Regions from separate parts of the Ruminococcoides intestinihominis genome, predicted to be linked through region 2. Evidence: riboswitches for the same ligand, from Rfam matches in the RefSeq annotation. Region 2 holds a riboswitch; the other holds the start of a gene.
The links. A riboswitch is a leader RNA that binds a small molecule or an ion and turns the genes downstream of it on or off. The one in region 2 is predicted to bind thiamine pyrophosphate.
Positions count from the first base shown of each region.

Region 1: linked by a shared signal. The riboswitch ahead of thiT (energy-coupled thiamine transporter ThiT) and the one ahead of thiM (hydroxyethylthiazole kinase) in region 2 are both predicted to bind thiamine pyrophosphate.

Region 1 covers NZ_JBBMEY010000004.1:22,165-28,616, forward strand. Annotated here, with positions in the region: partial or broken gene WMO18_RS02030 (aldo/keto reductase) at 1-73, shown strand, start outside; gene mgtE (magnesium transporter) at 587-1,975, shown strand; gene WMO18_RS02040 (ImmA/IrrE family metallo-endopeptidase) at 2,584-3,282, shown strand; TPP riboswitch at 4,018-4,123, shown strand; gene thiT (energy-coupled thiamine transporter ThiT) at 4,175-4,759, shown strand; gene lepA (translation elongation factor 4) at 4,842-6,452, opposite strand, start outside.
Region 2 covers NZ_JBBMEY010000006.1:13,225-19,676, reverse strand. Annotated here, with positions in the region: gene WMO18_RS02750 (exonuclease SbcCD subunit D) at 1-345, shown strand, start outside; gene WMO18_RS02745 (AAA family ATPase) at 345-3,107, shown strand; TPP riboswitch at 3,492-3,600, shown strand; gene thiM (hydroxyethylthiazole kinase) at 3,672-4,493, shown strand; gene thiE (thiamine phosphate synthase) at 4,480-5,124, shown strand; gene WMO18_RS02730 (HAD family hydrolase) at 5,117-5,779, shown strand; gene thiD (bifunctional hydroxymethylpyrimidine kinase/phosphomethylpyrimidine kinase) at 5,807-6,452, shown strand, end outside.

The sequences.
Region 1 (6,452 bases), on a different contig from region 2:
TAGGCTAAGTGCTATCGGTGAAAAACAAAGTGAGTTTTCACACAACCAACAAAAACCTTTCAGTTTTCTATAACAACAAAACTGATTTTTGGGTATATAATATAGGCGTACTAAAGAAATGGAGCCGCAACCATTTCAGTACATTGTTCTACCCTCCTCAATGTTAATCCACAAAAAGATTTACATTGTACCCCTCATTTTAATGAAAACAAAGCACCGAGCTATCCACAAGGCTCGGTGCTTTGCTGTGTAATAGAGTATAATTCAGTAGAACAAATTTAGGTAAAAATTAAGTTAAAAGTATTGTGATTTCTTGACTTTATGCACTTTTGGTGCTAAATTGATATAAGAAAATATTGGAGGTGAAGTTAATGGACAGTTGTGATAGTTTTGGTGGGTGTATTGTTTATGGTGATATGGAAGTTAGAAATGTAGCACTGTCTGTTGATTTTGATATTTTATTTTAATTTAATATTATTCTGTACCACCGTATTTATCCTAATACTACGCAACGATAATTTGTGAAGCTGCTATGGATAGTGGTGGTATTTTTATGCCTATTTTTAGGTAGTAGGAGGTAATATTAATGAATAAAGTAACTAAACCAATGTATTCCGATGAAGTACTAAAGATTTTCAGAAGTAATCTTCCTAAGGAAGAATTAATAGAAAAAATTTCTGATTACCATATGGGTGATATTGCCGATGCATTTGAGAAAATGACACCGGAAGAAAGAAAGTCACTATACCCTGTGTTAGGTGTTGAAATGGTAGCTGAGATATTCTCTTATATTGAGGACTCAGAAGAATATATCAAAGAAATTAATTCTGATAAAGTAGCTAACTTGATTTCAGAAATGGACTCAGATGACGCTGTTGATATTCTGGAAAAGTTAAGTGATGCTGACAGAAAGAGAATTGTTGCTTTACTTGATAATGATGCAAAACAAGATGTTAGTATGATTTTGTCATATGAAGATGATGAAATCGGTAGTGAGATGACAACTAACTATATTGTTGTAAAGAAAAATCTTACTATTAAAGAGGCTACCCATCAGCTAATTACTCAAGCAGGAGAAAATGACAACATTAATACTATATATGTTGTTGATGATAAAGATAGTTTTTACGGTGCTATTGACTTAAAGGACTTGATTGTTGCAAGGGAATATCAATCCCTTGATGAATTGATTATAAAGTCCTATCCATATGTAAAGGCTAATGAAAAAATAGTTGATTGTATTGAACAGTTAAAGGACTATGCAGAAGACTCAATTCCTGTACTTGATGACAATAAGCATATCCTAGGTGTAATTACTGCTCATGATATTGTTGAAGTTGTTGATGAAGAACTTGGTGAAGATTATGCAAAGCTAGGTGGTTTGACTGCTGAAGAAGATTTAAACGAAACAACCTTGCAAAGTACAAAGAAAAGATTGCCTTGGCTGATAATCTTGTTATTCTTAGGAATGGGTGTTTCTTCAGTTGTTGGTATGTTTGAAACTGTTGTTGCAGTTATTCCTATTGTAATATGTTTTCAATCACTAATCCTTGATATGGCAGGTAATGTAGGTACACAGTCACTGGCTGTTACAATTCGTGTGCTTATGGATGAAAACTTAAAAGCATCTGATAAAGTTAAGCTGATGTTTAAAGAAGTAAGAGTAGGTTTTTCTAATGGTCTTTTACTTGGAACTATGTCATTTATTTTTGTAGGATTGTATATTTTCTTGTTTAAAGGTAATACATTCGGATATTCTTTCTTAGTATCCGGTTGTGTTGGATTTTCACTTTTAGCCTCAATGGTTATTTCAAGTTTGGTAGGTACTTTAGTGCCTATGTTCTTTAGCAAGATTAAGGTTGACCCTGCAGTAGCCTCAGGTCCACTGATTACAACAATAAATGACCTTGTTGCAGTAGTAACTTACTACGGTATGGTATGGATATTCTTAATTGATATTTTTAAGTTAGCATAGATGGATAATAAAGTTTTCTCATAATTTTCACATAACTGACAGATATATTTCAAATTATTATAACAGTAAAAACAAATTGTAGGGTTACACTATAACTGTACTAAAGAAATGGAACCGCAACCATTTCAGTATATTGTTCTACCCTCCTCAATGTAATCAATAAGATTTACATTGTACCCCTCATTTTTAATGAAAGACACAAAGCACTGAGTTATCCACAAGCTCAGTGCTTTGTTATTTTTACAGAAAGTTTTTCTAATACTTTTCACATAAATTACAAGTATATTTCAACTATTTGTAAAGTGGAAAACATATTGACTTTATATACTATAAGCGTACTAAAGAGATACAGAGCTTTAGATACATTGTTTTAACTCCTCAAATAAAACATTGAAAAACCCCTCATTTTTTCATTAAGTCAAAAACACCGAACATTAGGTTCGGTGTTTTGCCTTTTGTAATGTGTTTTTTCTTTTCACACAAAGCACATTTATAATTCAACCGTTACTAACAGTAAAAACAAAGTGGTGCTTTATACTATAACCAAGCTAGAAAAATATAGAAATTAATTAACTTATTATATAGTAAAAATTGTAAAGGAGATTATTATGGCTTATTTAACAGAGAAGAATATAGAAACTATTGCATATAGTATTGTACAGCAGTATATGAATATTTATAACATCAGCAGTAATGAAGTCTTTAAGGTTAGCCCTGAGAATGTAGCAAATATGCTGGGTATTAACATTGAGTATGTTGACTTTAACGATAAAAAGGTTCTGGGCAAAGTTACTTTGTGTGATGTGAAGGATAAGATAGGTGAAAGAGAAGTAACCCTTAATAACCAAACTGTTTATGTGAATAAACAGTTGCTAAAGGGCAGTAGTGGTCAAAAAAACTTTGTAACAATGTGTGGAATTTCTTTCTGGATTCTTAACCGTATTAATAGTGACTTGTATGGTGAAAAGTACCGTAAAAAGCCTATTACTTTAAGGGATGCACCAAGCGATGATATTATTGAAGGTATCACTTCTACTTTAGCATTAGAAATATTGATGCCAAAAGAAACTATCAATTTAGTTTTTAACAAGGTTTATGGTGTTGATAAACTGAATATTATCAATCCTGTTGTGGATAAAAGTAACTTTATAAAGTTTAACGCAATGGCTGATATGTTCGGTGTAACTAAAGAGATTTTGGCTATCAGACTACAGAAGATGGGTAAGCTGACCGAATATCAGTTTTGTGGTTATGAAAACTTGTTGCAACTGCTTATGGCGTTGAAGAACTACCATTGCAAGGCTTAGTTTGTGAACAAAATATAGATTTACTATGAATAAATTTACTATTATAAATCTTTAGTGAATTTGTTATAAAAACTTTTAACTTTTTTCAAAAAAACCATTGACATTTTATATTTATGTGGTATTATTTAATTGAAGAAGAAAAGAAATAGTAAACAAGATATAAACATTCTAGAGTGTTATTATATAAGCGTACAGTGTATTACAAGGAGGTATTACCGATGTACCACGGGATTATAGTTCTTGCCGTAGTTTTGGTTTTAATGACTTTACTTTTAGCTACATGTGTTGGGATTGTATTATATATGAATAGATCTAGCAAACCAACAATTAGCAAATCAGATAACGATAATGTTAAGAAGAAACAACCAATTCCCGACATTGAAAACCTTGATATGGTGGCTTTGTTCGGTAAAAAAGCCTAATTTTATCAAGTAAATTACAATTGAATATTTAAAAATTTGAACTTAATTGTTCAAAACATCTACACAAATAAAATTAAATTTAATTAATACGAAAAATTAATTAAGAATTTGTTTTAACTTTTATTATAATTCCATTGTCACGTATGTGATAAATATAGGTGGCTTACTAAGATGTAATACTTACGGATAAAATTTTAATTTTAATTTGGAAGGACATAAGGAACATACCCAATAAGGTATGTTCCTTTTTGTGTTCCTATATATTTTTACAAAAAGTATTTGACAAATATTATTTTTAATGGTATTATAATTGCAAATCAAACAGGGGAGCTACAAAAGTGGCTGAGAGTAAGGTGTGCGCCTTAGACCCTTAACCTGATTCGGATAATGCCGACGTAGGGAGCTTTAAGATAGGATTTTTATGGCACTGTGCGTTTGCATAGTGCTTTTTTATTTGAGGAGGAACAATAATGGAAAAGAGAAAAAAGACTATCTTAAGATTGTGTGAAAGTGCTATTATGATTGCACTTGCTACTGTGTTAAGTATGATTAAGTTTGCAAACCTACCTTTTGGTGGCAGTGTAACACTTTGCAGTATGTTACCACTTGTACTGATTGCTTACCGTTATAAGTGGAAGTGGGGAGTACTTACCGGTGTTGTTTATGGACTGGTACAAATGGTACTTGGAGCAAACAACCTTTCTTACGGTACATCAGTTTTAGCAGTTATACTGATTATTTTGTTTGATTACCTTGTAGCTTTTGGTGTAATTGGTTTTGCCGGTGTGTTTAGAGATAAATTCCACAACCAACCACTTGAAATTGCTTTAGGTGCATTTCTTGCTTGTGCATTAAGATATATCTGTCACTTTATTTCAGGTTGGGCAGTATGGAAAATGTGGGCACCTGAGGGACAACCTGCTTGGTTATATTCCGTAACATACAACGCAACATATATGGTACCTGAAACTATTGTAACAATTGTTGTTGGTGTATTAATTGCACTTGTACTTGACTTTAGGAAGGACACAGTTGGTGCATTAAAGAGAGCATAAGTATTTAACATATATCTACTATTACAGCAAAAAAGCCTAGGGAATAAAACCCTAGGCTTTTTGCTGTATATAATGTTGTGAATTAGTCTGAATCAAGTTTAAGAACTGCCATAAATGCTTCCTGTGGAACTTCAACAGAACCAAGCTGACGCATTCTCTTCTTACCTTCTTTTTGCTTTTCAAGTAGTTTCTTCTTACGAGTAATGTCACCACCGTAACATTTAGCAAGAACATCTTTACGCATAGCTTTAACAGTTTCTCTGGCAATAATCTTACCACCGATACAAGCCTGAATTGGCACTTCAAATAACTGTCTTGGAATTTTTTCCTTTAGCTTTTCTGCCATTTTTCTTGCTCTGCCATATGCTTTATCTGCGTGAATAATAAATGAAAGTGCATCAATTACTTCACCGTTTAGCATAATGTCAAGTTTAACCAGCTGACTTTCTCTGTAATCCTTTAGTTCATAGTCAAAGGATGCATAACCTCTTGTCCTGCTTTTTAGTGTGTCAAAGAAATCATAAATAATTTCAGCAAGTGGCATTTCATAGTGAATATCAACTCTATCTGAGTCAATATAATCCATACCCACAAAGATACCTCGTCTATCCTGACAAAGCTCCATAATGTTACCTACATATTCTGATGGTGCATAAATATGAGCATCAGTCATAGGTTCTTCAGCCTTTGCAATAAGTGCAGGGTCAGGGTAATTAGTAGGGTTACTAATCATTTCAACAGTACCGTCAGTTTTTGTAATTCTGTAACTAACTGATGGTGCAGTTGTAATAAGGTCAAGGTTGTATTCTCTTTCAAGTCTTTCTTGGATAATTTCCATATGAAGCAGACCTAAGAAACCACATCTAAAACCAAAGCCTAAAGCAACAGAAGTTTCTGCATCAAATGTTAGTGATGCGTCATTTAGCTTTAGCTTTTCCAAAGCATCTCGTAAGTCACCGTACTTTGCACCGTCAGCAGGATAGATACCACAGAATACCATTGACTGTGCTGCTCTGTAACCCGGTAAAGGTTCTTCTGCCGGATTAGATACAAGAGTAACTGTATCACCAACTTGTGCATCCTGTAGACTTTTGATAGATGCTGCAATATAACCAACTTCACCAGCATAAAGACCATCTCTCTGCTCAAGAGAGGTTGCTCTCATATAGCCACATTCAACAACTTGAAATGTACTGCCTGTTGCCATTAGCTTAAATTCATCACCCGGGTGAATTTGACCGTCTTTAACTCTAACATAAATAATAACACCCTTGTAGCTATCGTAGTAACTATCAAAGATTAATGCTCTTAGTGGGTCGTTGTAGTCACCTGTAGGGGCAGGTACATCACTGACAATTCTTTCCATAACATCGTGAATGTTAAGTCCTGTCTTTGCTGATACACAAGGACAACCCTCTGCCGGAATACCGATAACATCTTCGATTTCTTTAATTACTCTGTCAGGGTCGGCACTTGGTAGGTCGATTTTGTTAACAACCGGTACAATCTCAAGACCACCGTCAACTGCAAGATATGTGTTAGCAAGGGTTTGAGCCTCAATACCCTGACTGGCATCAACTACAAGCACAGCACCTTCACAAGCTGCAAGTGAACGAGATACTTCATAGTTAAAGTCAACATGACCCGGAGTGTCAATTAAGTTGAATTGATAAGTTTCACCATCATCTGCTTT
Region 2 (6,452 bases):
AGAGATATGAGAGAAATTCGTGGTACTTATTATGAACTAACTCTAAAGAGTAGTTATGAAAGTACAAACACAGAGGACTACCTACATATCACTTTAACTGATGAGGAGGATATTCCTGATGCAATCGGTAAGCTAAGGTCTATTTATCCCAATATTATGAAACTTGATTATGATAACCTACGAACAAGAGGTAGTGGTACTGTTGATGCTATAGAAAATATTGAAAGTAAAAGTCCCTTTGAACTTTTTGCCGATCTTTTTAAACAACAGAATAATCAAGATATGAGTGAAGAACAAGAAGAAATTATGAGAAACTTAATTGATAAGATTTGGGAGGAAAACTAATGCGACCATTAAGTATTACAATATCAGCCTTTGAGTCCTATGCAGATACAGTTACTATTGATATGGAAAGCCTAGGCAAAAGTGGACTTTACCTAATTACAGGTGACACAGGTGCAGGTAAAACCACAATCTTTGATGCTATTCATTTTGCCCTTTATGGAGATGCCAGTACAGATGGTCGTGAAAATAAAACCCTAAGGTCAAAGTATGCCGACCCTGAAACTAAAACAGAGGTTCAACTGAAATTTGAATATGGTGGTAAGGTTTATCAAATTAAGAGAAACCCTGAGTATTTGCGTCCTAAGAAAAGGGGAGATGGCTTTGTAAAAGAACCTACTAATGCTGAGCTTGTTTATCCCGATGGTAGTGTGGTTTCTTCCAAAAATGCAGTTGATACCAAGATAAAAGAAATTATCGGTTTAGATAAAAATCAGTTTTCACAGATTGTTATGTTGGCTCAAGGTGAATTCAAAAAGTTACTTACTTCCGGTACAACTGAAAAGCAGAAGATTTTTAGACATATTTTCAAAACAGAAAAATATGAAACCTTACAAAGAGCCTTATCTGCCCAAAAGAGTATTGTTGACAGTAAATTGAAACAAGAGAGGTTAAGTGTACAGCAGTATATTGACGGTACAATTTGTGAAGAAACAGAGGATAATGTTGCCTTAATTGAAAAGGCAAAAAGTGTAGTTCCAAATATAGAAGAGATTGAGAACTTTCTAACTAACCTCATTTCTAATGATGAAAAAGAATTAAAAGCATTAGAAGAAAAGAAAGAGAAATTAGAAAGCCAAAAGACTTCTCTGGATAAAAGTATTGAAAATTATAATTCTTATGTAGAATTATCTCATAAGATTAAAACTAATTCCGAAAACTTAGCTAATCTAAATACTAGTTTGAAAAGTTCAAAGGCTGAACTACTAGAAAAGAACAAAGAAAAGCGATGGACTGAACTTGGACAAGAGATTGGCAAAATCCAAAATACCTTGCCTAAGTATAAGGGACTTGACTCTCTAAGCAGTCAGTTACAGAATAAAAGCATTGAGAAAAAGAAGAATGAAAATTCTGTAAAAGAATTATCAGATAAAGCTGAAAGCCTTTCCCTAGAGGTTGAAAAGAATTCTAAGGAACTTGAAACAATGGGTAATGTTCAAGTTGAGATAGAGAAAATTTCTAATCAAAAGGAAAGCATTGAGGAAAAAGGTAATGTACTTAGAGGTATAGAAGAGGAAATTAAAAACCTACAAAAACTTCAAGAAAAATACATTACTGTCAAAACTGATTTTGAAAATAAGTTGAAGGTTGCCAATGGTTACAAGGATGAATACGACAATTTAAGTATAGCCTATCTTAATGACCAAGCCGGTGTTTTGGCTGATAGTTTGGAAGAAAATAAGCCTTGTCCTGTATGTGGTTCAACAGTCCATCCTCATAAAGCAGTTAAGTTGCCTAATGCACCAACTAAAGAAATGGTTGAGTCAGCAAAGAACAATTACGAAAGGTATCAAAAAGTTGTTGATACTGAAAGACAAAATGTTTTTAGCAAACATGGTGAATTAAAGGAAAAGGCAAATGCCCTTGAAACAAAGGTTCAAGAAATATTAGGTGATTACAAGTTGCTTGATGCTCTTGAAATTATTAAGAAAGAGGTTTCTGATTTAGCAGATAATTATGTTAAGCTAGACAAAACCTTAAAAGCATTACAAATAAAGAGTAACAGAAAGCAGGAACTTGAAAGAATTATTCCTGAAAAGAATAATGAAATCAATGAACTGAATAAGCGAATTACCGTAGTAAAGATGGCAGTAGCGTCTTGTGAAGCTGATATTACTTCTTATGAAGAGCAGTATAATTCTCTAAAGAAAGAATTACAGTTTGGTAGTGAAAGTGAAGCAGTTAAGAAGATTAACAGTATTAATGAAGTTATAAATGCTGAAAAGGCTGATTATAATTCTGTATTAGAAAAATATAATCAGTATGAAAAATTGATTTCAGCAACCGATGCATCAATCAAAGCATTAAAAGGTCAACTTGAAAAGATAGATAAGGTACCGGATATAGATAAGGTTAAAATCAAGAGAGATGAAACTGAAAAGGCTATCAGTGATTTATCTAATGAAACTAAAGCCATTAATTATAGATATTCTGCTAACACAAATGTTTTGGTTAATGTAAAGAGAGAAAATGAAAATCTTATCAAGGCTGAAAAAGAATTTAAGCTGATTTCACCACTTGCAAGTACAGCCAATGGTGGTATCGGTGTTAACAAGATGGAGCTTGAAACATTTGTACAGTTAAATTACTTTGACCGTATTCTTGCTAAAGCAAATAAACGATTAATGGAAATGACAAGTGGTCAGTATGAGTTGGTTCGCCAAACAGAGTCAAGTGATGGCAGAACTAAATTCGGACTTGACCTTAATGTATATGACCATCATTGTGGCAGTGAAAGAGCAATTAGTTCACTTTCCGGTGGTGAGTCCTTTAAGGCTGCACTTTCATTAGCTTTGGGTCTTTCTGATGAAATTCAGTCCTCAGCCGGTGGTATTAAAATTGATACAATGTTTGTTGATGAAGGCTTTGGTTCACTTGATGATGAATCATTAAGACAAGCGATGAATGTACTTATTAAACTTTCCGGCAGTAACCGACTTGTAGGTATTATTTCCCATGTAACAGAACTAAAGGATAGAATTGATAAACAGATTGTTGTTACCAAAACCCCTAATAAAGGTAGTAAAATTGAAATTATTTGTTAAATTACTGCAACACTTACAAATGGCAAGAAACTTTATTGCTATGTAACAGTTACTACTTCTCCTAAACTAAGCAGAACTACTTTGAACTTGAAGAAAGGCAAAACTGCTACAGTATAATTAACAGGTAAAGTTGCAAATATAAACAATAAGTATTACAACACTAAGGTTGCAAAGATTGTTTCAAAGGCTAACACAACTTCTATTAAGGTTAAAGCACTAAAGAAAGGCACAACTACTCTAAAGATTAGAGTTAACGGTGTAAATGTGCTAAGACTAAAAGTTAAAGTAAAGTAAAATTTTAAGTGATTTATAGAAACATACCTTAATTAGTATTAGGGTATGTTTCTTTATTTTACAGTTGACAAAATTCTACATTTAGTAGTATATTAATAGATAGGGAGTTTGCAAATTAGCAATCTGAGAGGAAGTTGACAACTTCGACCTAGTACCTGATTTGGATAATGCCAGCGTAGGGAAATAATTGACTTATTTGACGGGTATGCCTTTGGTATGCCCGTTTTTGTATGTAAAATATTTTAATTTATATGTTTGGAGGTAACAATTATGTTAGGTAATTGCCTTGATAATGTTAGAAAAAGTGTTCCACTTGTACACAACATTACTAACTATGTAACAGTAAATGATGTTGCAAATGTACTTCTTGCTTGTGGTGGCAGTCCTATTATGTCTGATGAACCTGATGATGTAGCAGATATTACATCAATCTGTGGTGGTCTAAATATTAATATCGGCACACTTAATAAGCGTTCAATTGAAGGTATGTTTATTGCCGGTAAAAAGGCAAATGAACTTAACCACAAGGTTCTTCTTGATCCGGTAGGTGCCGGTGCATCTGCACTTCGTACAAATACTGCAGTTAAGCTAATGAAAGAAATTAAGTTTGATGTTGTTCGTGGTAACATTTCAGAAATCAAAACTTTAGCCTTAGGTAGTGGCACAACTAAGGGTGTTGATGCTGATGTGGCAGATACTGTTACAGAAGATAACCTTGATTCATCAGTAAAGTTTGTAAAGAATTTTGCAAAGAGCATCAACTCAGTAGTAGCAATTACAGGTGCTATTGACCTTGTAAGTGACGGTGAAAAGTGCTATGTAATCCGTAACGGTGAAGCTGATATGAGCAAAATCACAGGTACAGGCTGTCAGCTTTCAGGTATGACAACTGCATTTATTGTAGCTAATCCTGACAATGTACTTGAAGCAGTAGCATCAGCAGTTTGTACAATGGGTCTTGCAGGTGAAATTGCAAAAACAAGAATGGTTGAGGGTGACGGTAACTCAACATACCGTAACAGAATTATTGATGCTATCTATAATATGGATGGTGAAACATTAAATAAGGGAGCAAAGTATGAATTGCGATAAGAAAGATTTACTTCTATATGCAGTAACCGATAGACATTGGTTAAATGGTGAAACTCTTTATAGCCAAGTAGAAAAGGCTCTTAAAGGTGGAGCAACATTTATTCAGCTAAGAGAAAAGAAACTTGATGAAGGTTCTTTCCTAGAAGAAGCAAAGGAAATTCAGAAACTTTGTAAGGAATACAATGTACCATTTGTGATTAATGACAATGTAGAAATTGCAAAGGAAATTAATGCTGATGGTGTCCATGTTGGTCAAAGTGATATGGAAGCACAGAATGTAAGAGAAATTCTGGGTGATGACAAAATCATCGGTGTATCAGCTCAAACAGTAGAACAAGCACTACTTGCTGAAAAGCATGGTGCTGACTACCTAGGTGTTGGTGCAGTTTTCAAAACAGGTTCAAAGGATGACGCTGAAGAAGTTTCTCACGATGAACTTGAAAGAATTTGTAAAGCAGTTTCAATTCCTGTAATTGCAATTGGTGGTATTACTCACGATAATGTAAAAGAACTTGCCGGTAGAGGTATAGTTGGTATTGCAGTTATCAGTGCAATTTTCGCTCAAAAAGATATTGAAAATGCTACAAAAGAATTAAAAGCAGAAACTTTAAAAACAGTAAACAATGATTAAGGGAGCAATATTTGATGTAGATGGCACTATATTGAATTCTATGGGTATATGGAATGATGTAGGTGCAATCTATCTTAGAAAAAAGAACAAGATTCCAAAGGAAGGTTTAGGGAAGATACTTTACTCTATGAGTTTAACTGAGGGAGCAAAGTATATGATAGACAATTACTACCTTGATAATTCTGTAGAAGAAATAATTGAAGGTGTGCTTTCTATAATAAATGACTTTTATCTTCATGAAGTACAAACTAAAAATGGAGTAGTTAATTTACTTAAATTTCTTAGAAAGAATAATATCAAAATGATTGTTGCCACTTCCAGCGACTATAACCAGATTGATAAAGCCTTTAAAAGGCTAAAGATTCGTAATTTCTTCATAGATATTCTAACTTGTGAAACAGTAGGCAAGAGTAAGTCTTATCCTGATATTTATCTAAAATGTGCAGAAATTTTAGGTACAAAACCGGAAGAAACTTTGGTATTTGAAGATGCATTATTTGCCATCAAAACGGCAGAAAAAGCAAACTTCAAAGTAGTAGGAGTATATGACCCTGCTGAAATGAAAAATAAAAATAGTATACAAAGCCTTGTAAAATATTACATACAAGACTTTAGTAAAGTGGCAGATTGGGGGCACCACCTTCTGTCACTATAAATAATTAATGCGAAAAAGGAGATTATTATGAGAACAGCATTAACAATCGCCGGTAGTGACTCCGGTGGAGGCGCCGGTATCCAAGCAGATATTAAAACAATGATTACAAATGGAGTTTTTGCCACTTGTGCAATCACTGCTTTAACTGCACAGAATACTTTAGGCGTAACAGGTATTATGGATGTGGATGATGAATTTTTGGGTAAAGAACTTGACGCAGTCTTTACAGACATTTATCCGGATGCAGTAAAGATAGGTATGGTTTCTTCATCAGCACTTATTAAGAAAATCGCAGAAAAGCTAACTTTCTACAAAGCTAAGAACATTGTTGTTGACCCGGTAATGGTGGCAACAAGTGGTTCAAAGCTAATTAGTGATGATGCTATTGAAACTCTAAAGAACAATTTGTTTTCTTTAGCTACTGTACTTACTCCAAATATCCCTGAGGCAGAGGTTATCTCTGATATGAAAATCACTAATGAGGATGAGATGATTGAGGCTTCTAAAATTATTAGCGAAAAGTACAACTGTGCTGTCCTACTAAAAGGTGGACACAAAGTAAATGATGCAAATGACTTGCTATATAGAAATGGCAGTTACAAGTGGTTCTACGGTAAAAGAATTGATAACCCTAATACTCACGGTACAGGTTGCACACTTTCAAGTGCTATTG